Regions from separate parts of the Nocardiopsis sp. NPDC055824 genome, predicted to be linked through region 1. Evidence: riboswitches for the same ligand, from Rfam matches in the RefSeq annotation. Region 1 holds a riboswitch; the other holds the start of a gene.

Region 1 (9,961 bases):
CGCCGCTCGGTGTCGGTGAGGTTCGGGTCCATGACCTTGGCCTCGGACTCCTCGGTCCCCGCCTCGGCCCGGACCTTGTCGCGGGCGATCCCCCGGCGGACCAGGGACGGCTCCAGGACGCGGTCGATCATGAACCCCGCAGCGAAGCTGAGGATCAGCGCGATGGCGAGGGTGATGAAGTAGTTGGAGATCGGGCTGACGTAGGTGCCCAGGCCCAGCGGTTCGGCGGCGGCGTTGGTGACGCCCGAGAGCAGCGCGTCGGTGCTGGTGACGAAGGGGCTGCAGCTGAACGCGGCCGTGGCCGCCGCGTAGGCGCCGAGCAGGCCCGCCACCGGGTGCCGCCCGGCGGCCTTGAACACCATGGCGGCCAGCGGCGGGATGACCACCATGGCCGCGTCGCTCATGATGCTGCCGGAGACCGCGACGAACGAGGCCACGTAGGGCAGCAGCCAGCGGGGGGCGCCGCCGAAGGCGCGCCGCACCAGCGCGGTGAGCAGCCCGGTCCGCTCGGCCACGCCGACACCGAGCAGGACGGTCAGCACGACGCCGAGCGGCGGGAACGACACGAAGTTGGTGACCAGGGACGTGGTCAGCCAGGTGATGCCCTCGGCGGAGAAGAAGCTCCTGACGGGTTGGACGCCGTCCTCGCTCCCGGGCACCTCGACCGTGGCCCCGCTGAGCGACATGACCGTCGACAGGACCGCGATGATCGCGAAGAGGATCAGGAAGAGGACGAAGGGGTCGGGGATCTTGTTGCCGACGCGCTCGATGCCGTCGAGGGAGCGCGCGAGGAGGCCGGGGCGCGCCTGGGCGGTCCCACCGCCGGTCGCGCCCTTCTTCGGGCTCTGCGTGGTCATGGTCACCTCACGGGGGGATGGGGGGCGGGGGCTGGGGGGCTCAGGCGGTGGCCGGCGGCCGGCCGGGGGCGGTGGTGTCCTTGTGGACGACGCCGTCCTTGACGACCACCGTGATGTTGGCCGGGTCTCCCGGCAGCGTGATGTCCTCCAGGGGGTCGCCCGCGCAGACGACGATGTCCGCGCGCTTGCCGACCTGGAGGGTGCCGACCCGGTCGGCGACGCCGAGGAGCTCCGCGGCCTCGCGGGTCCCGGCGAGGATCGCGCCCATGGGGGTCATGCCGTGCTCGACGAGCAGGGCCAGCTCGTGGAGGTTGCGGCCGTGCGGAAAGATGCCGGAGTCTGTGCCCAGGGCGACGCGCACCCCGGCGGCCACGGCGGCGGAGATGTTCTCGCCGAGGTGCTCCTGGAGCCTGAGCTTCTTCTCCACCGCGTAGCCCGCCGACTTCGCGGGGTCGGGCGGCGTGGTGGCGGTGGCCAGGGTGGGGACGAGGAAGGCTCCGTCGCGGAGCATCGCCTCGATGCCCTCGGCGTCGATCTCGTAGCCGTGCTCGATGCTCGTGACACCGGCGGCGAGGGCGTTGCGGATGCTGCGGGCGCTCTGGGCGTGGGCTGCGACCGGGATCCCGTGCGCGGCGGCCTCGCGGACGACGACCGTCATCTCCTCGATGTTGAGCCCGTCGTGCCAAGGGGTGTCCTGGGGGCTCCACACGCCCCCGCCGGCCATGACCTTGACGACCCCGGCGCCCTTGCGCATGACCTCGCGTGTGCCGCGCAGGGCCTCGGCGGCGCCGTCGGTGTTGATGGACACCGCGCCGCCGGGGCCCAGGACGGTGCCGAAGTCGAACCCGCAGCAGGTGCGGAAGTCGCCGTGGCCGCCGGTGGGCCCGAGCGCGCGGTACGCGGTGGTGATGCGGGGGCCGGCGACGATGCCCTCCTCGACCGCGCGGACCACCGCGAGGTCGAGGCCCGCGAGGTCGCGGACGCTGGTCACGCCGGCGTCGAGGGTGGCGCGCAGCCGGGGGATGGCCGTGTAGTAGCCGTAGTGCGGCGGCTGGTGGAGGAACGCGGCGGGGTTCATGCCGTCGCCCCCCATGGTCATGTGCACGTGGGCGTCGACGAACCCGGGGAGGACGGTGCCGCCGCGGGCGTCGATCTCCCGGTGCGGCGCGGTGATCTCGGGCGCGTCGGCGGCGGGTCCCATCCAGTCGATGCGGCCGCCGCGGGCCACGACCACCCAGTCCTCGCGCGGTCCGGCGCCGGTCGCGTCCACGACCGTCCCGTTGCGAAAGACGACAGCGGTGTCCTCCGAAGCCATCGGCGCCACCTTCACCCTTCTCCTCGCCAGATCTCGGACATTGATTCCATAATGCGAAATCAACACTCCGGCCATGGTTAACATTCTGGAAATACGCAGCTCAGGGCCGTTTGACGGCTGTGCGAAAACCTACGCTCGGCCACCCCTAAGATGCCCAGATCGCCGGAAAAGAGTTTTTCGAGGTCGCTGATGCAGGAATCCACCACACCCAACGAGTTCGACCTGTCGCTGGTCAACGCCCTGCAGATGGCGCCCCGCGCCTCCTGGGCCGAGCTGTCGCCGATCCTGGAGGCGGACCCGACCACGCTCGCGCGCAGGTGGAGGCGGTTGGAGGAGGAGGGGCTGGCGAGGATCGCCGTCTTCCCGCGGCAGCGCGTGATGGCGCGGCGCAACCTGTCCTACGTCGAACTCAGCTGCCGCAACGGCACCGTCGAGCGGGTGGCCGCCGCCCTGGCGCAGGACCGGGACACCCTCAGCATCCAGTTCGTGGCCGGGTCGCACCAGCTGATGCTCACCGTGGTCCCCGGCGCGGGACTGGCCGACTACCTGCTCAACTGGGTCGGCGGGTTCCCCGACGTGGTGTCCTACCGGGTGCACGTCGTGACGGAGGTGCCCCGGGAGGCCTACCTGTGGCAGGTCCGCGCCCTGTCCCCGCACCAGCGGCGCCGGCTGCGGGCCCTCTCCCCCGTGCGGGGACCCCGGCCGGGCGACGAGCGCGTCACACCCCTCGACCAGCGGATCATCGACCTCCTGTGCGTCGACGCGCGCCTCGGGTACCAGCACATCGCCGAACGCCTCGACATCGCGCCCACGACCGCCGCGCGGCGCGTCAACCGGCTCCTGCGCCAGGCGCTCGTCGGGCTGCGCTGCGACATCTCCCGCGCCCGCATGGGCTGGCACGCGGCCGCCACCCTCTGGGGAACCGTCGACCCCCGCGTCCTGGAGGGCGCCAGCGACCTGGGCGAGCGCATCCCCGAAGTACGCCTGTGCACCACCATCGCCGGGCCCGAGAACACCCTCTTCATCCTGTGGCTGCGCAACGCCCCCGACCTGACCCGGGTGGAGCGCCAGCTCCTGGAGGAGCTGCCCGGCCTGCGCATCGCGGACCGGCGGATGACCCTGCGCACCTTCAAGTTCATGGGCGGGGTGATGGACGCCGAGCAGCGCTTCACCCGATCGGTCCCCGTCCAGCTGCTCCCGGCCGGGACCCCCTGACGGCGGCGCGCCCGGTCAGTCCCCGGCGGCCCCGCCCGGCAGCGCGCCCAGCTCCACCAGCAGCTCCCGGGCCAGGGGCTCCCGCAGCTCCGCGTTCGCGTCGTCGTCCATCTCGATGCGCAGGGCGAACGTGTACAGGTCCTCCCCGCGCTCCACCCAGCCGACCCACCAGCCGGGGGCCGGATCGACGTCCACCGCCCAACCGCTCTTGGCGAAGAGCGCGTGGCCGTCACCCTCCTCCACCAGGGCGATCTCGCGCAGCGCCTCCTGGTGGGCCGCGTCCACCGGCAGCTCCGAACGGGCCAGCGAGGCCAGGAACTCGGTCTGCTCCACGGCGGAGACCTCCAGCGGACCGTCCAGCCAGAACCGGTCCTCCACGTCCTCGCCGCCGATGTCCCGGTTCCCGTAGTCGAAGCGGTCCACCCAGGCCGCCATCCGCTCGTGCCCCACCCTGCGGGCCAGCTCCTGGTAGACGGGGAAGTTCGAGGCGGGGAACGCCTCCCTCAGGGACATGTCCTGTTCCCATGCCTCGACGGGCTGCGGCCCGCCGCCGTGGGGCAGCACCTCGTCCAGTCCCGACACCGCGCCCGTCTCCAGGCCGATCAGGGTGTTGGCCAGCTTGAACGTGGACGCGGGCACCGCGCGCTCGTAGGCCGCCTCCGCCCCGACGAGGGTCGACTCCCTGGCACGGGTGTCGTGGAGCACGAACGTGCCCTCCACGCCGGCCTCGGCGAACACCGACTCCAGGTCCTGGCGCTCCACCGCGGCGACGTCGCCCCGCCGCTCGTGCGCGCTCGCCTCCAGCCGCCCCTCGGACGGCGCCTCCGGCCCGCCACCGCCGCCCTGCGCGCACCCGCTGCCCGCGGTCAGCCCGAGGACGCACGCCGCGGCCAGCACCGCCGTGCCGTGCACGGCCGCCGGCCGCCCCCCTCGGCGCGCCGCCCGCGCCCGTCCGCCCGTCTCCCGGTTCCCGTCGGCTCGCACCCGTCATCCCTCCCACGCAGGAAGTCCGTCCCCGGCTCACGCTAACCCCCGGAGCCCCCCTCCGCGACGGGTTCGGCCCGACTCCCGCGGCCGGGCAGCAGCTCCCCCCGGGGCCGTGCCGCGCCCCGCCCCCGGCTCCCGCCCCGGCCCGGGCACCTTTGGGGGCCGTGTGCGCCCGCTGCTAGGCTGAACGTGTTGCTGACCCCGTACGGGAGAGTGCCCGCGTAGCCATCTCGGGCCGCCGAAGGAGCAATCCCTCCCCACGACAACCTCTCAGGCACAGCGGACCGTACGGGCGAGACCACTCTGGAAAGCAGGGACCAGCGTCCCTCGCCGAAGGTGCAAGCCACGCCGAGCGCGCGGCGAAGCTCTCAGGCACAGATGACAGAGGGGGAGGATGGCAACGCCTCTGCACGACACGACGCCCATCCTCTCGGGAGTGCCCATGTCCGATCCCGCATCAGCGCCGCGCGCCACCGCGCTCCGCGAGGTCCACGAGAAGGCCGGCGCCACGCTGGTCGACTTCGCCGGATGGCTCATGCCGCTGCGCTACGGCAGCGAGACCGCCGAGCACAAGGCGGTCCGCGAGGCCGCCGGGCTCTTCGACCTCTCCCACATGGGCGAGATCCGCCTCACCGGCCCGCAGGCCGCCGAAGCCCTCGACTTCGCCCTGGTCGGCCACCTGTCCCAGGTCAAGGTCGGCCGTGCCCGCTACACCATGATCACCGACGCCGGGGGCGGCGTCCTGGACGACCTCATCGTCTACCGGCTGGGCGAGGGGGAGTACCTCGTCGTGGCCAACGCCGCCAACGTGCCCGTGGTCGCCGCCGCGCTGGCCGAACGCGCCGAGGGCTTCGACGTCGAGGTGGCGGACGAGTCCGCCGACCACGCCCTGATCGCGATCCAGGGGCCGCGCGCGGTCGAGATCCTCGCGCCGCTCACCGACGCGGACCTGGACGGCATCCGCTACTACGCGGGGTACGAGCACACCGTCGCCGGCCAACCCGTCCTGCTCGCACGCACCGGGTACACCGGCGAGGACGGCTTCGAGATCTTCGTCCGGCCCGCCGCGAAGGCCCCCCTGGTCTGGGAAGCCCTGATGGCCGAGGGGGAACGGCACGGGCTCGTCCCGGCCGGGCTGTCGGCCCGCGACACCCTCCGCATGGAGGCCGGGATGCCGCTGTACGGGCAGGAGCTCACCGCGGAGCTCACCCCCTTCGACGCCGGACTGGGCCGCGTGGTCAAGTTCGAGAAGGAGGGCGACTTCGTGGGCCGCGGTGCCCTGGAGGAGGCCTCCCGCACCGCCCGCCCCCGCCGCCTCATCGGCCTCGTCGCGCGCGGGCGCCGCCCGCTGCGCAAGGGCCAGGACGTCCTCCGCGACGGCGAGACCGTCGGAACCCTCACCAGCGGCGCGCCCTCCCCCACCCTGGGCCGCCCCATCGCCATGGCCTACGTGGACGGCGACCTCGACACCTCGACCGGCGCGTTCACCGTGGACGTGCGCGGAAGGGGCGAGGACGTCGACGTGGTCGAGCTGCCGTTCTACAAGCGGCAGCCGTAGCAGCAGGGGCCTTCACACCCCGAAGGCCCGCGCGCCCCGCGCGGCCGGATCCCCTGACCGGGGACCGGCACGCACGTGGCGCGACCGGGCGTAGGCCGGGCCGGGCAGCACAGGTGCACGGCAGGAAAATGGAACACCTCCAAGGAGAGTTGAAGTGAGCGTTCCCACGGAGCTGGGTTACACGGCCAAACACGAGTGGGTCGCGGTCGAGAACGGGATCGCCACCGTCGGGATCACCTCGTTCGCCGCCGAGTCCCTGGGCGACATCGTCTTCGTCGAGCTGCCCGAGGTCGGCAGCGAGGTGACCGCCGGTGAGCCGAGCGGCGAGGTGGAGTCCACCAAGTCCGTCAGCGACATCTACTCGCCGGTCAGCGGCGAGGTCGTCGAGGTCAACGAGTCCCTCGAGGACGCGCCCGAGACGATCAACACCGCCCCCTTCGAGGGCGGCTGGCTGTTCAGGGCCCGGCTCGCCGAGGAGCCCTCCGGGCTGCTCTCCGCCGAGGAGTACACGAAGCTGACCGAAGGCGAGGAGTAGGCCCCCGATGGCTACTGACAACACGCTCAACCAGACACTGGGCGAACTGGACCCCGAGGTGTCGGCCGCGGTCGACGCGGAGCTGGCCCGCCAGCGCGACACCCTGGAGATGATCGCCTCGGAGAACTTCGCCCCCCAGGCGGTGATCGAGGCGCAGGGCACCGTCCTGACCAACAAGTACGCGGAGGGCTACCCCGGCCGCCGCTACTACGGCGGGTGCGAGCACGTCGACGTCGTCGAGCAGCTCGCGATCGACCGCGCCAAGGCGCTGTTCGGCGCCGAGCACGCGAACGTGCAGCCGCACTCGGGCGCGCAGGCCAACACGGCCGTGTACTTCGCACTGCTCAAGCCGGGCGACACCATCCTGGGCCTGGACCTGGCCCACGGCGGCCACCTCACCCACGGCATGCGGATCAACTACTCCGGCAAGATCCTCAACGCGGTCGCCTACCACGTGCGCGACGAGGACGGCACCGTCGACTACGACGAGGTCCAGGCGCTCGCCAAGGAGCACCAGCCGAAGATGATCGTCGCCGGCTGGTCGGCGTACCCGCGCCAGCTGGACTTCGCCCGCTTCCGGGAGATCGCGGACTCCGTCGGCGCCCTGCTGATGGTGGACATGGCGCACTTCGCCGGCCTGGTCGCCGCCGGGCTGCACCCCAACCCGGTGCCGTTCGCCGACGTGGTCACCACCACCACGCACAAGACGCTGGGCGGGCCGCGCGGCGGCATGATCCTCGCGAAGTCGGAGTACGGCAAGAAGATCAACTCCGCGGTGTTCCCCGGCATGCAGGGCGGCCCGCTGGAGCACGTGATCGCCGCCAAGGCGGTCTCGTTCAAGGTCGCCGCGGGCGAGGAGTTCGCCGAGCGCCAGCGCCGCACCGTCAGCGGTGCGCGCCTGCTCGCCGAGCGCCTCACCCGGCCGGACATGGCCGAGGCCGGCGTCAAGGTCGCCTCCGGGGGCACGGACGTGCACCTGGTCCTGGTCGACCTGGTGGACTCCCGGCTCAACGGCCAGGAGGCCGAGGACCGCCTGCACGGCATCGGGATCACGGTCAACCGCAACGCGGTGCCCAACGACCCGCGTCCGCCGATGGTCACCTCCGGTCTGCGGATCGGCACTCCGGCCCTGGCCACCCGCGGGTTCGGCGACGAGGACTTCGCCGAGGTCGCCGACGTCATCGCCGAGGCGCTCAAGCCGGAGTTCGACGCCGACGCCCTGAGCGGCAGGGTCCGTGCCCTGACCGCCAAGTACCCGCTCTACCCCAACCTGTAGGGCGCCCGCCGTGCGGGGCCCCGGGCCCCGCACGGCACCCCTGCTCCCCGGGCCCTGTACTCAACGAGGAGGACAGCCATGGCCATCAGCGCGTTCGACCTGTTCAAGATCGGCATCGGGCCGTCCAGCTCGCACACGGTCGGCCCGATGAAGGCGGCCCGCACGTTCGCCACCGGGCTGCGCGAGGCGGGCACGGCCGACCGGACCGCCCGTGTCCGGGCCGAGCTGTACGGATCCCTGGCGCTCACCGGCAAGGGGCACGGCAGCGACACCGCCGTGGTGCTGGGGCTGATGGGCCACACCCCCGAGCACGTGGACGTGGACGGGGTTTCCGAGCTCGTCGAGGGGGTCCGGGACGACCGGGGCCTGTACCTGGGCGGCCCGGACGGGCCGCGGGTGGCCTTCGACCCGGCCGTGGACATCGACTTCCGCCGCCGGGAGAGCCTGCCCGACCATCCGAACGGGATGCGGTTCGCGGCCCTGGACGCCGACGGGGGCGAACTGGCCTCCAAGGTGTACTACTCGGTGGGCGGCGGCTTCGTCGTGGACGAGCGCGCCGCCGGAGCCGACCGGATCACACCCGACGCCACCGTCGTCCCGCACCCGTTCGACAGCGCCGAGGAGCTGCTGGCGATCTGCGCGGAGACGGGGAAGTCGATCAGCGCGGTGATGCTCGACAACGAGCAGGCGTTCGGACGCACCCCCGATCAGATCCGCGAGGAGCTCCTGGTCATCTGGACCGCGATGCGCCAGTGCGTGCGCCGGGGCGTGATGACCGAGGGCAGCCTCCCCGGCGGCCTGAAGGTGCCGCGCCGGGCGCACCGCCTGTACCGGCAGCTGGGCGGGAACTGCGACGAGGCGGGCCTGCTGGCGCCGACCGGGGTGGACCCCGACCCGATGCGCGGCAGCGACTGGATCACCCTGTACGCCCTGGCCGTCAACGAGGAGAACGCGGCGGGCGGCCGTGTGGTGACCGCGCCGACCAACGGCGCCGCGGGCATCGTCCCGGCCGTGCTGCACTACTACCTGCACTTCAGCCCGGGGGCCGGCGACGAGGGCGTGGTGCGCTTCCTGCTCACGGCCGCCGCGATCGGCATCCTGTTCAAGCAGAACGCGTCGATCTCGGGCGCGGAGGTCGGCTGCCAGGGCGAGGTGGGATCGGCCTCCTCGATGGCCGCCGCCGGTCTGGCGGAGGTCCTGGGCGGCACCCCGGCCCAGGTGGAGAACGCCGCCGAGATCGCCATGGAGCACAACCTGGGGCTGACCTGCGACCCGATCGGCGGCCTCGTGCAGGTGCCGTGCATCGAGCGCAACGCCCTCGCCTCCGTGAAGGCGATCAGCGCGACCCGCATGGCGCTGCGCGGCGACGGCAGCCACTTCGTGTCGCTGGACAAGGTCATCCGCACCATGCGCGACACCGGCCGCGACATGATGGACAAGTACAAGGAGACCTCGCGCGGCGGCCTCGCCGTCAACGTCATCGAGTGCTGATCGGGGCAGCCATCCGTCGCACCGGCCCCTGCCCGAGGGGCCCTTGGCGGCCGCCCTCCCACACGTTGTCAACAGCATGAAGGTGGGCTTCTTGCGGCAACTCGCAGACAACGGCGCTCGGACAGATCCTGTCCCCTGAAACCCGGTGACCAGGCAAGGAGCGGCTGAGCGGATGCAGATCCGGCCCATTGATGCGGTGTTGACAAAAATCGCGCACCGCAGTGCGCTCGGCTCTTTCAGGCGCGCATGTACCGTGGACACCAGTCGGACAGCGTGATGCCGCGTGAACCAGAGGGGCTGCGCGCACTGCGGCACCCCCGGACACAGCTGTGCCCCGGGTGGCGTGCTGAGCAGAGGCGGCCCGGGGCTTACGTCCTCGACGATACCACGCAGGACCCGGAACAGACAGCCTCCCCCAGGCCGAGACGGAAGAAGGCCCTGTTGAGCGACGACATGCCGGAGTGGATGTACACCGTCTACTCACGTCCGCGCCTGGCCCCCTACATCACCGCTTGCGACGGAGACTCCACCAGGGCGGCCCATCTGTACCACTGGAACGTCGCCGTCTCCGCCGCCTTCTACCGTCCCCTGCACGTCCTCGAACTGGCACTGCGCAACTCCATGCACGACCGGTTGTGCGACCGCTTCGGGCGGGCGGACTGGTGGCACGCGGCTCCGCTCCACCGCAAGGGCGTGCAGCTCGTCGCCCAGGCGAGGGACACCTGCC
Region 2 (9,961 bases), on a different contig from region 1:
ACGCCGACGAGATCGTGCACCGCATCGCCGAGAGCGACCACGGCGCGGACGCGGAGGAGATCGCCTTCTCCGCGGTCGCCGCCCGGCACGAGTTCAGCGGTGACGACGTGGTCTTCCCCGACGGGATGGACCGGATCACCGACCACCTGGCGCGCGGTCTGGACGTGCGCCTGGAGCACGTCGTGCTGTCGGTGGGCCACGGCGGCGACGGCGCCAGGGTGCGGGTCGACACCCCCGAGGGGGAGAGGACCCTGACGGCCGACCGCGTCCTGGTCACCGTGCCCCTGGGCGTCCTCAAGGCCGGGCAGGTCGGGTTCGACCCCCCGCTGCCCCAGGAGAAGCGGGACGCCGTCGAGCGCCTGGGCAACGGCAGCCTGGAGAAGCTGTTCCTGCGCTTCGACGAGGTGTTCTGGGGCGACGCGGAGGTCATCGTCCACCTGGGCGCGGAGGAGGGCACCTGGTTCCACTGGTACGCGGGCCAGCGGGTCCTCGGGGCGCCGGTCCTGGTCAGCCGCAACGGCGGCAACGCGGCCCGGTTCCTGGAGGGGAAGGAGGACGGCGAGGTGGTCGAGCACGCGATGGCCACCCTGCGCGGCATGTTCCGCAAGGCGCCGGACCCGGTGGACCACCTGGTGACCCACTGGGGGGACGACCCGTTCGCGCGGGGCGCCTTCTCCTACACGGCCGTCGGCTCGGGCGACGCGGACCGGGTGGCGCTCGACAACCCGGTGGGGGACAGCCTGTTCTTCGCGGGGGAGGCGACCGAGATCGAGCACACCGCCACGGTGCACGGCGCCCTGCTGTCGGGCCGCCGCGCGGCCGACCGCATCCTCACGCTCTAGCGGCCCCCGCGGTGTCCGGGGGAGCGGCCGCGCCGGGGGAGGCCCGTGCGGCCGGGAACCCCGGGGGAGGCCCCTTCGTTGGAACCCGTGGGAGGGAGCGGGCGCCGTGGCCGGAGGCGGCCGGATACGCGTCCGTGCTTTCCGAAACAGACACTGCGCTGGTAAAAGGCCCAAAACGTACACGGTACGATTGGCGGACGATCGTCCCTCGGGCCACGTCGGGGCCGTCGGCCCCCGTGATGGCGGGAAACGACCCACCCGCCCGTTATCGTGGGCGCCATGGGGCGATCCGCGGAAGATGGCAGACTCGAGGCGGGGGGCGATGTGGCCAGCCCGGCGGTCAGTGACCGCATCTGGACGGTTCCCAACCTGCTGAGCATGCTCCGGCTGTTGGGCGTGCCGCTGTTCCTCTGGCTCGTCCTGGTACCCCAGGCCGACTGGTGGGCGCTGCTGGTGCTCGGCTTCGCCGGGCTCAGCGACTGGCTCGACGGCAAGATCGCCCGCGCCTGGAACCAGACCTCGCGCCTGGGCACGGTCCTCGACCCGCTCGCCGACCGGCTCTACATCTTCGCCGCGCTGCTCGGCCTGGTGATCCGGGACATCGTCCCGTGGTGGCTGATGGCCATCCTCGTCCTGCGCGACGTCCTCATCCTCGGCGCGCTGCCGCTCCTGCGCCACTTCGGCTACGGGCCCCTCCCGGTGAACTTCGCCGGGAAGGCCGCCACGCTGTGCCTCCTCTACTCGTTCCCCCTGCTTTTCATCGCGGGCTACGAGTCCACCGTGGCGGATGTGGCGAGAATTATAGGTTGGGCCTTCGCGCTCTGGGGAACTGCTCTCTACTGGTGGGCCGGACTGCTCTACGCCGTACAGGGCCTGCGCCTGATGGCCCAGACCCGCCGCGACGAAAGCGCTGATCACCACGGGGACCGACCGGTCGCCGGAGACAGCGACCACGTCCGCGGCCACGACACGGATCGACCCGATCCAGCCACATCGGCGGCCGCTGACGGCGATCCTGGAGCGGTAGCCGAAGGCTCGGACCGGCCGAGCCGCCCGGATCAGGGACGGACCGGACCCTGATCCACCGACGGACCGGCTCACCGCGAGTCCTGTCGGATCGAAAGGGAGTGTCGTCTCCGTCATGAGAACATGTCCCACCGCGCGCCACGGCGCGCGCTCCGAGAACCCGTCCCCCGCCGCGTCCTCCCACGGCACCGTCCTACGGAGGCACCGGCGATGAGCACCCACGAGGAAACCCCGGAGAGCGCTTTTCAGGCGCCTCCCATGAAGGCCGTCGTGATGGCCGGCGGCGAGGGGACCCGCCTCCGCCCCATGACCGCCAACCAGCCCAAACCCCTGCTTCCGGTGGTCAACAAGCCCATCATGGAGCACGTGCTCCGCCTGCTGCGCAAGCACGGTTTCACCGAGACCGTGGTCACCGTCCAGTTCCTGGCCACCCTCATCCGCAACTACTTCGGGGACGGCGAGGAGCTCGGGATGAAGCTCCACTACGTCGCCGAGGAGGTCCCCCTCGGCACCGCGGGCAGCGTCAAGAACGCGGAGGAGCACCTGCGCGGGGAGCCGTTCATCGTCATCTCCGGCGACGCGCTCACCGACATCGACCTCACCGACATGGTGCGCTTCCACAAGGAGAGCGGCGCCAAGGTCACCATCGCGCTCAAGCGGGTCCCCAACCCGCTGGAGTTCGGCATCATCATCGTCGACGAGCAGGGCCGGATCCAGCGCTTCCTGGAGAAGCCCACCTGGGGCCAGGTCTTCTCCGACACCGTCAACACCGGCATCTACATCATGGAGCCGGACGTCCTGGACCGGGTCGCCGAGGGGGAGGTGGTCGACTGGTCGGGCGACGTCTTCCCCCAGCTCCTGGAGGAGGGCGAGCCCCTCTACGGCTACATCGCCGACGGCTACTGGGAGGACGTGGGCACCCACGAGAGCTACCTGAGCGCCCAGGCCGACGTGCTGTCCGGCAAGGTGGACGTCGACATCGACGGCTTCGAGGTCTCTCCCGGGGTGTGGGTCGGCGAGGGGTCGGAGGTCCACCCCCGCGCGATCCTCAAGGGCCCGCTCTTCATCGGCGACTACGCCAAGGTCGAGGCGGGCGCCGAGCTGCGCGAGTTCACCGTGGTCGGCAGCAACGCCGTGGTGCGGTCCGAGGCCTTCTGCCACCGCACGGTCCTGCACGACAACGTCTTCGTCGGCCGGGGCGCCAACCTGCGCGGCTGCGTCGTCGGCAAGAACACCGACGTCATGGCCGCCGCCCGGATCGAGGAGGGGGCGATCGTCGGCGAGGACTGCGTCATCGAGTCCGAGGCCTACGTCAACGCCGACGTCAAGGTCTACCCCTTCAAGACCATCGAGGCCGGCGCGGTCGTCAGCACCAACGTCATCTGGGAGTCGCGCGGGCAGCGCTCGCTGTTCGGCCCCCGCGGCGTGTCCGGGCTGATCAACGTCGAGATCACCCCCGAGCTGGCGGTGCGCCTGGCCAACGCCTACGCCACCACCCTGAAGAAGGGCGCGCTCGTCACCACGTCCCGTGACGTGTCCCGGGCCGCCCGGACGCTCAAGCGCGCGGTGATCAGCGCGCTCACGGCCGCCGCCATCGACGTGCGCGACCTGGAGGTGGTGCCGCTGCCCGTGGCGCGCTTCCACACCTCCCAGAGCGGGGTCAGCGGAGGCATCACGCTCCGCACCACCCCGGGCGACCCGGAGTCGGTGGACATCCTCTTCCTGGACGGGGGCGGGGCCGACCTGTCGCCGGCGGCCCAGCGCAAGCTCGACCGGGTCTTCTCCCGCGCCGAGTACCGCAGGGCCTTCCCCGGGGAGATCGGGGAGCTGACCTTCCCCTCGCGCGGTGTCGAGAACTACTCGCACGACCTGCTGCGCTCGGTCGACACCTCGGGGGTCGCCGAGGCCGGGCTCAAGGTGGTCGTCGACTGCGCGGGCGGCAGCGGCTCGCTCATCCTCCCCTCCCTGCTGGGGCGGATCGGCGTGGACGTCCTCACGGTCAACAACCGGCTCGACGAGGCCTCGCCCACCGACACCGTCGCCAAGCAGAACCGCGACCTGGAGCGGCTGGGCGAGCTCGTCTCGGGGTCGGGAGCCGACTTCGGGGTGCGCTTCGACCCCGTGGCCGAACGGCTGGCCATCGTGGACGGCAACGGCGAGCTGGTCGACAACGACCGCGCCCTGCTGGTCGTCCTGGAGCTGGTCTGCGCCGAGCGCGGGGGAGGCCGGGTGGCGCTTCCCGTCACCACGACCCGGGTCGCCGAGACGGTGGCGGCCGCGCACGGGGTCGAGGTGCACTGGACCGCCACAGCCACGGGCGAACTCACCAAGGCGGTCCAGAGCGGGGGCGAGGACGTCGTTCTGGCCGGGGACGGCCGGGGCGGTTTCGTCGTCCCCGAGTTCAGCCCGACCAGCGACGGCATCGCCGCGTTCGTCCGGCTGCTGGGACTGGTGGCCAGGGACCGCCGCTCGCTGAGCCAGATCGACCGGGCGATCCCCCAGGCGCACCTCCTGCGCCGTTCGGTGCCCACCCCCTGGGCGGTCAAGGGGAGCGTCATGCGCGCCGTCGTGGAGGCGGCTGGGGACCGTCGGCTGGACACCACGGACGGCGTCCGCGTCCTGGAGTCCGACGGCAGCTGGGCGCTCGTCCTCCCGGACACGGCGGAGGCCGTGACCCATCTTTGGGCCGAAGGTCCCGACTCCGACACCGCTCACCGCCTGCTGGACGAGTGGGCGGCCGTGGTCGAACGGGCCGAGGGCTGACCGGTGCGACGCGCGGGCGAGGGCGGTCCCCCCGTCCCCGCCCGTGCGTCGCGCCCGGGGCGGTCACGGCCCTCCGGGCCGCCCTTTTGAGGGATAAAATGGACATATCACCAGGTTGAGGCCGTCCGATGACGGCAGTGCGAATCCGTGGGGGTTCACCGAGAACCAAATCCCCCGGAGGAGCATCAGCATCAGGACAGGTGTTTCACTGTCCCGAGGCCGGCCACCGGTGGAGGCGGCGCCCCGGGCGCCGGGTCCACCGATCCCCGCGCCGCACGAGCGGCCGGGGCGCCTACGGCAGGCCGAGGAGGAGCGAAACCCTTCCTGGACAGGGATATGGTTTAAAGTCGAGTGTTCCCTGGAGCGCCGCGTCGCCCACCGGACCGGGTATCCCGGCAACGGCGGACACCCTGACCGGGGGTGACGAGGAGTACGACACGGGGGATGAGACCTAGCGACCGACCGTGTGAGGCGCACCGCTGCCGCGACAGCGAACCGCCCCACCACGTGCCGGGCGACGTGTGGACCAGGTGTCCGCGCGGGACCCGGGGCGTGTCACCGATCAGCCGAATCAAGCACCGCCCCGTGCGGTAGGAGGCCGAGCCGACCTATGTCGAGCGTTTACTGCACGCAGTGCGGTCACGCCGTTGCGGATGATGCCCGTTTCTGCTCCCACTGTGGAACCCCCGTCCGCAGGGCCGAACAGCAGGGCCCCCGACCCGGTTCGGGTGGGGACGCCGCCGGAGACGTCACGTCCACCATCTCCATCTCGGGGATACAGGCCCTGGAGGAGGAGGAGTCCGGCGACGAGCTGGGCGGTGACGACCCCGCCAACGCCGACGCCCTGCCTCCGGGCACGGCGCTGCTCGTTGTCAGGCGTGGCCCCAACGCGGGAAGCCGCTTCCTGCTGGACAGCGACGTGACCACCGCCGGACGGCATCCCAACAGTGACATCTTCCTTGACGACGTCACCGTGTCCCGACGCCACGTGGAGTTCTTCCGCCGCGGCGACGGGTTCGGCGTCCGCGACGTGGGCAGCCTCAACGGCACCTACGTCAACCGTGAGCCGGTCGACGAGGCCCAACTCGGTGGTGGGGACGAGATCCAGATCGGCAAGTTCCGCATGGTTCTGCTGACCAAGCCGCGCCGCTGAGGGGTCGCTGACCACGGACGACGGCGGCGGGTGGGCCGATGAGGTTTGCGGCCCCCCGCCGCCGGAGAGCTTTGTAACGAAGGGTGCCGATTTCGCCTTCGGGTCCTGAATCCGACGGCGGTCAGGTGACGAGCGCCCATCCGGTATGACGACGCGTGGGACGGAGCCGCTGTGAAGCACATGGAGGTTGTCGGCGTCCGGGTCGAGATGCCCTCGAACCAGCCGATAGTCCTGCTCAAGGAATCCGAGGGGGACCGCTACCTGCCGATCTGGATCGGCGGCGTGGAGGCGACCGCGATCGCGCTGGCACAACAGGGCGTCGCGCCGGCCAGGCCGCTCACCCACGACCTGTTCAGGGATGTCCTGGACGCCCTGGACACCGGCCTCACCACGGTGAACATCACCGGTCTCAGCGACGGCATCTTCTACGCCGAGCTGGTCTTCAGCAACGGCGTGGAGGTCAGCGCCCGCCCCTCCGACTCCATCGCCCTCGCCTTACGCACGGGTGCGCCGATCTACGCCCACGAGGACGTGATCGCCGAGGCCGGGATGCCGATCCCGGACGAGCAGGAGGACCAGGTCGAGGCGTTCCGGGAGTTCCTGGACAACATCTCGCCCGAGGACTTCGGCAGGAAGGCCGAATAGACCGCTGCGGGGTCCGTGCGGCGAGGGCTCCGACCAGCGTGGAAGCAGAAGGGACACAGCTGCGACCTGCGGCTTTGTCCGACGTGCCGGTGATAGATTGGGCTGGGGAAGTGACCGTGGCGGTCAGGGCCGAAACCCGTGGAGGCGCACAGGGCGCCTCCGGGCGGGCCCCGGGGCACCAACGGCGCGCGCACTTGGCGACGCGCCGGGTCCTGTCGTTGACGCTGCCGGTCGGTAGTCCTACCGTCAGTGCAGTGGAACCCGCGGCGCACCCATCCCCTGAGTGGATATCCCCTGTCGAGGCCGCCGCGGGACGAGAAGCCGGAGGTCGGCGTGGCGGTAGCGAGCGGCAAGCGGAATCCCCATGACAGGCGGTCCGCGCTGCGGCTAGCGGGGCAGCAGGGCCTACTGTGCGAAGAGGACGTGGTGGCGCGGCCTATGGACGTCGGGTATCGGGGCCCAGCGGCGTGTACCGCCGCCGGGATCACCTACCGTCAGCTCGACTACTGGGCGAGAACCGGCCTGGTCGAGCCGAGCGTGCGTACCGGAGCCCAGAACGCCCCCCTGTACAGCCTGCCCGACATCCTGATGCTCAAGGTGGCCAAGCGGCTGCTGGACACGGGCATATCGCTGCAGCAGATCCGGACCGCGGTGGACCACCTGCGCGGACGCCCCGCCCCCGACCTGGCCCGCATCACCCTCATGAGCGACGGCGTCAGCGTCTACGAGTGCACCTCCCCCGACGAGGTCGTGGACCTCATGCAGCGCGGCCAGGGCATGTTCGGCCTGGCGCTGGCCCACGTGTGGCGTGAGCTGGAGGAGGCACTGGGCGTGGTCCCCGACGAGGAGCGGACCGAGCTCCCCTCCGCGCCCCCGCCGGTGGACGAACTCGCCAGGCGGCGCAGGGAGCGCCGGACGGGCTGACCCCGGGGACCTCCGGGCATCCACCGGTGTCGCCCGCGCGCGCCGGAGCAGGCAGGTATTCGAGAGCCGTTCCCCGGCCGTGCTGTGCCCGGCCCGTGCCCGGACGACCGCGGGCCTGCGGTGTGCCCGGGGGCCGAGCAGGGAGCGGCCGCCCGCCCGGTCCGCCGTCGAGGCCCCGGGCGCGGGGACCCGGCGCCCGAGGCCGCCCCGTCGGCGGCGGGGACCGTTCCGGCGACCGCACCGGCAAGGCAGGGGTGTACGCGGACCCCCCGACAGGTGGCGGACCCCTGTGCGCACCGGTGCGCACAGGTGGCCGAAACGCGTGGGCGGGCTCTGCGCCTGCGGTGATGATCGAGTACCGTCGTACTCACAACAGGGACGAAGGGTGGAATTCGCCCTGTCCCCACATGCGTACATAGCGTCAGCAGGCTGTCAATACCGCGCGGGAGAGACCCCGGCAGGGGCGCCGACGGGGCAATACTCCCCAGTAACCTCTCAGGCACCACGGACCGCGCGGAGGAGGCCGCTCTGAAGCCGGGGCACGTCCGTGCCCGGTGACAGAGGGGGAGACCGTGAGGAACACCGCCGAGTCGACTCGGCCCTGTCACCAGGAGGTCTCCGTGCCCGATCAGCCCGTGAACACCCCCGGCGCGCCCGCCCGGGTGTTCGCCGACCGCCACATCGGCCCCACCCCGGCCGAGATCCAGGAGATGCTCAAGACGGTCGGCCACGGCTCCACCGCCGAGCTCATGGCGGCGGCCGTACCGGAGTCCATCCTCACCGGCCCCGGCAGCAGCGCCCCGCTCGCCCTCCCCGACGCGATCGGGGAGGCCGAGGCCCTGGCCGAACTCCGCGACCTGGCCGCGCGCAACGACGTGCGCACCTCCCTGCTCGGCCAGGGCTACTACGGCACCTTCACCCCGCCGGTCATCCTGCGCAACATCATGGAGAACCCGGCCTGGTACACGGCCTACACGCCCTACCAGCCCGAGATCTCCCAGGGCCGCCTGGAGGCCCTGCTCAACTTCCAGACCATGGTCTGCGACCTGACCGGCCTGCCGGTCTCGGGCGCCTCCCTGCTGGACGAGTCCACCGCGGCGGCCGAGGCCATGACGCTGGCCCGCCGGGCCTCCAAGAGCAAGGCCGACGTCTTCGTCGTCGACGCCGACGTCTTCCCGCAGACCCTCCAGGTCCTGCGCACCCGCGCCGAACCCCTGGGCATCGAGGTCGTCGTCGCCGACCTGACGCAGGGCCTTCCCCAGGGCGACGCCTTCGGCGTCCTCGTCCAGTACCCGGGCTCCGGCGGCGCCGTGCGCGACCCGGGCGACGTCATCGCCGCGGCCCACGAGCGGGGGGCCCTCGCGGTGGTGGCCGCCGACATCCTCGCCCTGACCCTGCTGCGCAGCCCGGGCGACCTCGGCGCCGACATCGCGGTCGGCTCCACCCAGCGCTTCGGCGTCCCGCTCGGCTTCGGGGGCCCGCACGCCGGCTACATGGCCGTCGGGGAGAAGCTGCGCCGCCAGCTGCCCGGCCGCCTGGTCGGGGTCTCGGTGGACAACGCGGGCAAGCCCGCCTACCGGCTCGCCCTCCAGACCCGGGAACAGCACATCCGCCGCGAGAAGGCCACCAGCAACATCTGCACCGCGCAGGTGCTCCTGGCCGTCATGGCGGGGATGTACGCGGTCTACCACGGCCCCGACGGCCTGCGCGCGATCGCCCGCCAGGTGCACACCCGCACCGCGGCGCTGGCCGACGCCCTCGTCGAGCGCGGTTTCGAGATCGTCCACTCCGCCTACTTCGACACCCTGCGCGTGCGCGTGCCCAGCGCCGCCCGCGTCGTGGAGACCGCACTGGAGGCCGGGTACAACCTCCTCCCCGTCGACCAGCACACGGTCGGCGTGAGCGTGGACGAGACCACCTCCGTGGCCGACCTGGAGGCGGTGCTGGCGGCCTTCGGCGAGGCCGAGCGGGGCTCCGCCAAGGGCCTCCCCGACGTGGACCCGGAGGCCGCACGCCTCCCCGCCGAGCTGGCCAGGGAGGTCGACTACCTCGCGCACCCGGTGTTCAACACCCACCGGAGCGAGACCTCCCTGCTGCGCTACATGCGCCGCCTGTCCGACCGAGACCTGGCCCTGGACCGCACGATGATCCCGCTGGGCTCGTGCACCATGAAGCTCAACTCGACCACGGAGATGGAACCCGTCACCTGGCCCGAGTTCGCGGGCCTGCACCCGTTCGCGCCGATCGACCAGGCCGCCGGGAGCATGACCGTGATCCGCGACCTGGAGGCCTGGCTGGCCGAGGTCACCGGCTACGACGCCGTGTCCCTCCAGCCCAACGCCGGGTCCCAGGGCGAGTTCGCCGGACTGCTCGCCATCCGGGGCTACCACCGCTCGCGCGGCGAGGCCCACCGCGACGTGTGCCTCATCCCCAGCTCCGCGCACGGCACCAACGCCGCGAGCGCCGTGATGGCGGGTATGCGCGTGGCCGTCGTCGCCTGCGACGACAACGGCAACGTCGACCTGGACGACCTGCGCGCCAAGACCGCCGAGCACGCGGACGACCTGGCCGCGATCATGGTCACCTACCCGTCCACGCACGGTGTGTA

What was found. A riboswitch is a leader RNA that binds a small molecule or an ion and turns the genes downstream of it on or off. The one in region 1 is predicted to bind glycine.
Region 2: linked by a shared signal. The riboswitch ahead of gcvP (aminomethyl-transferring glycine dehydrogenase) and the one ahead of gcvT (glycine cleavage system aminomethyltransferase GcvT) in region 1 are both predicted to bind glycine.

What each region holds. Positions count from the first base shown of each region.
Region 1 covers NZ_JBSHDN010000179.1:821-10,781, reverse strand. Annotated here, with positions in the region: gene ACWGL3_RS25755 (AbgT family transporter) at 1-857, opposite strand, end outside; gene ACWGL3_RS25750 (metal-dependent hydrolase family protein) at 898-2,172, opposite strand; gene ACWGL3_RS25745 (Lrp/AsnC family transcriptional regulator) at 2,362-3,387, shown strand; gene ACWGL3_RS25740 (penicillin-binding transpeptidase domain-containing protein) at 3,403-4,299, opposite strand; glycine riboswitch at 4,571-4,671, shown strand; gene gcvT (glycine cleavage system aminomethyltransferase GcvT) at 4,817-5,932, shown strand; gene gcvH (glycine cleavage system protein GcvH) at 6,087-6,467, shown strand; gene ACWGL3_RS25725 (serine hydroxymethyltransferase) at 6,475-7,743, shown strand; gene ACWGL3_RS25720 (L-serine ammonia-lyase) at 7,822-9,234, shown strand; gene ACWGL3_RS25715 (hypothetical protein) at 9,676-9,961, shown strand, end outside.
Region 2 covers NZ_JBSHDN010000014.1:929-10,889, reverse strand. Annotated here, with positions in the region: gene ACWGL3_RS05790 (flavin monoamine oxidase family protein) at 1-842, shown strand, start outside; gene ACWGL3_RS05785 (CDP-alcohol phosphatidyltransferase family protein) at 1,167-1,922, shown strand; gene ACWGL3_RS05780 (mannose-1-phosphate guanyltransferase) at 2,127-4,631, shown strand; gene ACWGL3_RS05775 (FHA domain-containing protein) at 5,242-5,784, shown strand; gene ACWGL3_RS05770 (bifunctional nuclease family protein) at 5,956-6,429, shown strand; gene ACWGL3_RS05765 (MerR family transcriptional regulator) at 6,868-7,353, shown strand; glycine riboswitch at 7,787-7,875, shown strand; gene gcvP (aminomethyl-transferring glycine dehydrogenase) at 7,974-9,961, shown strand, end outside.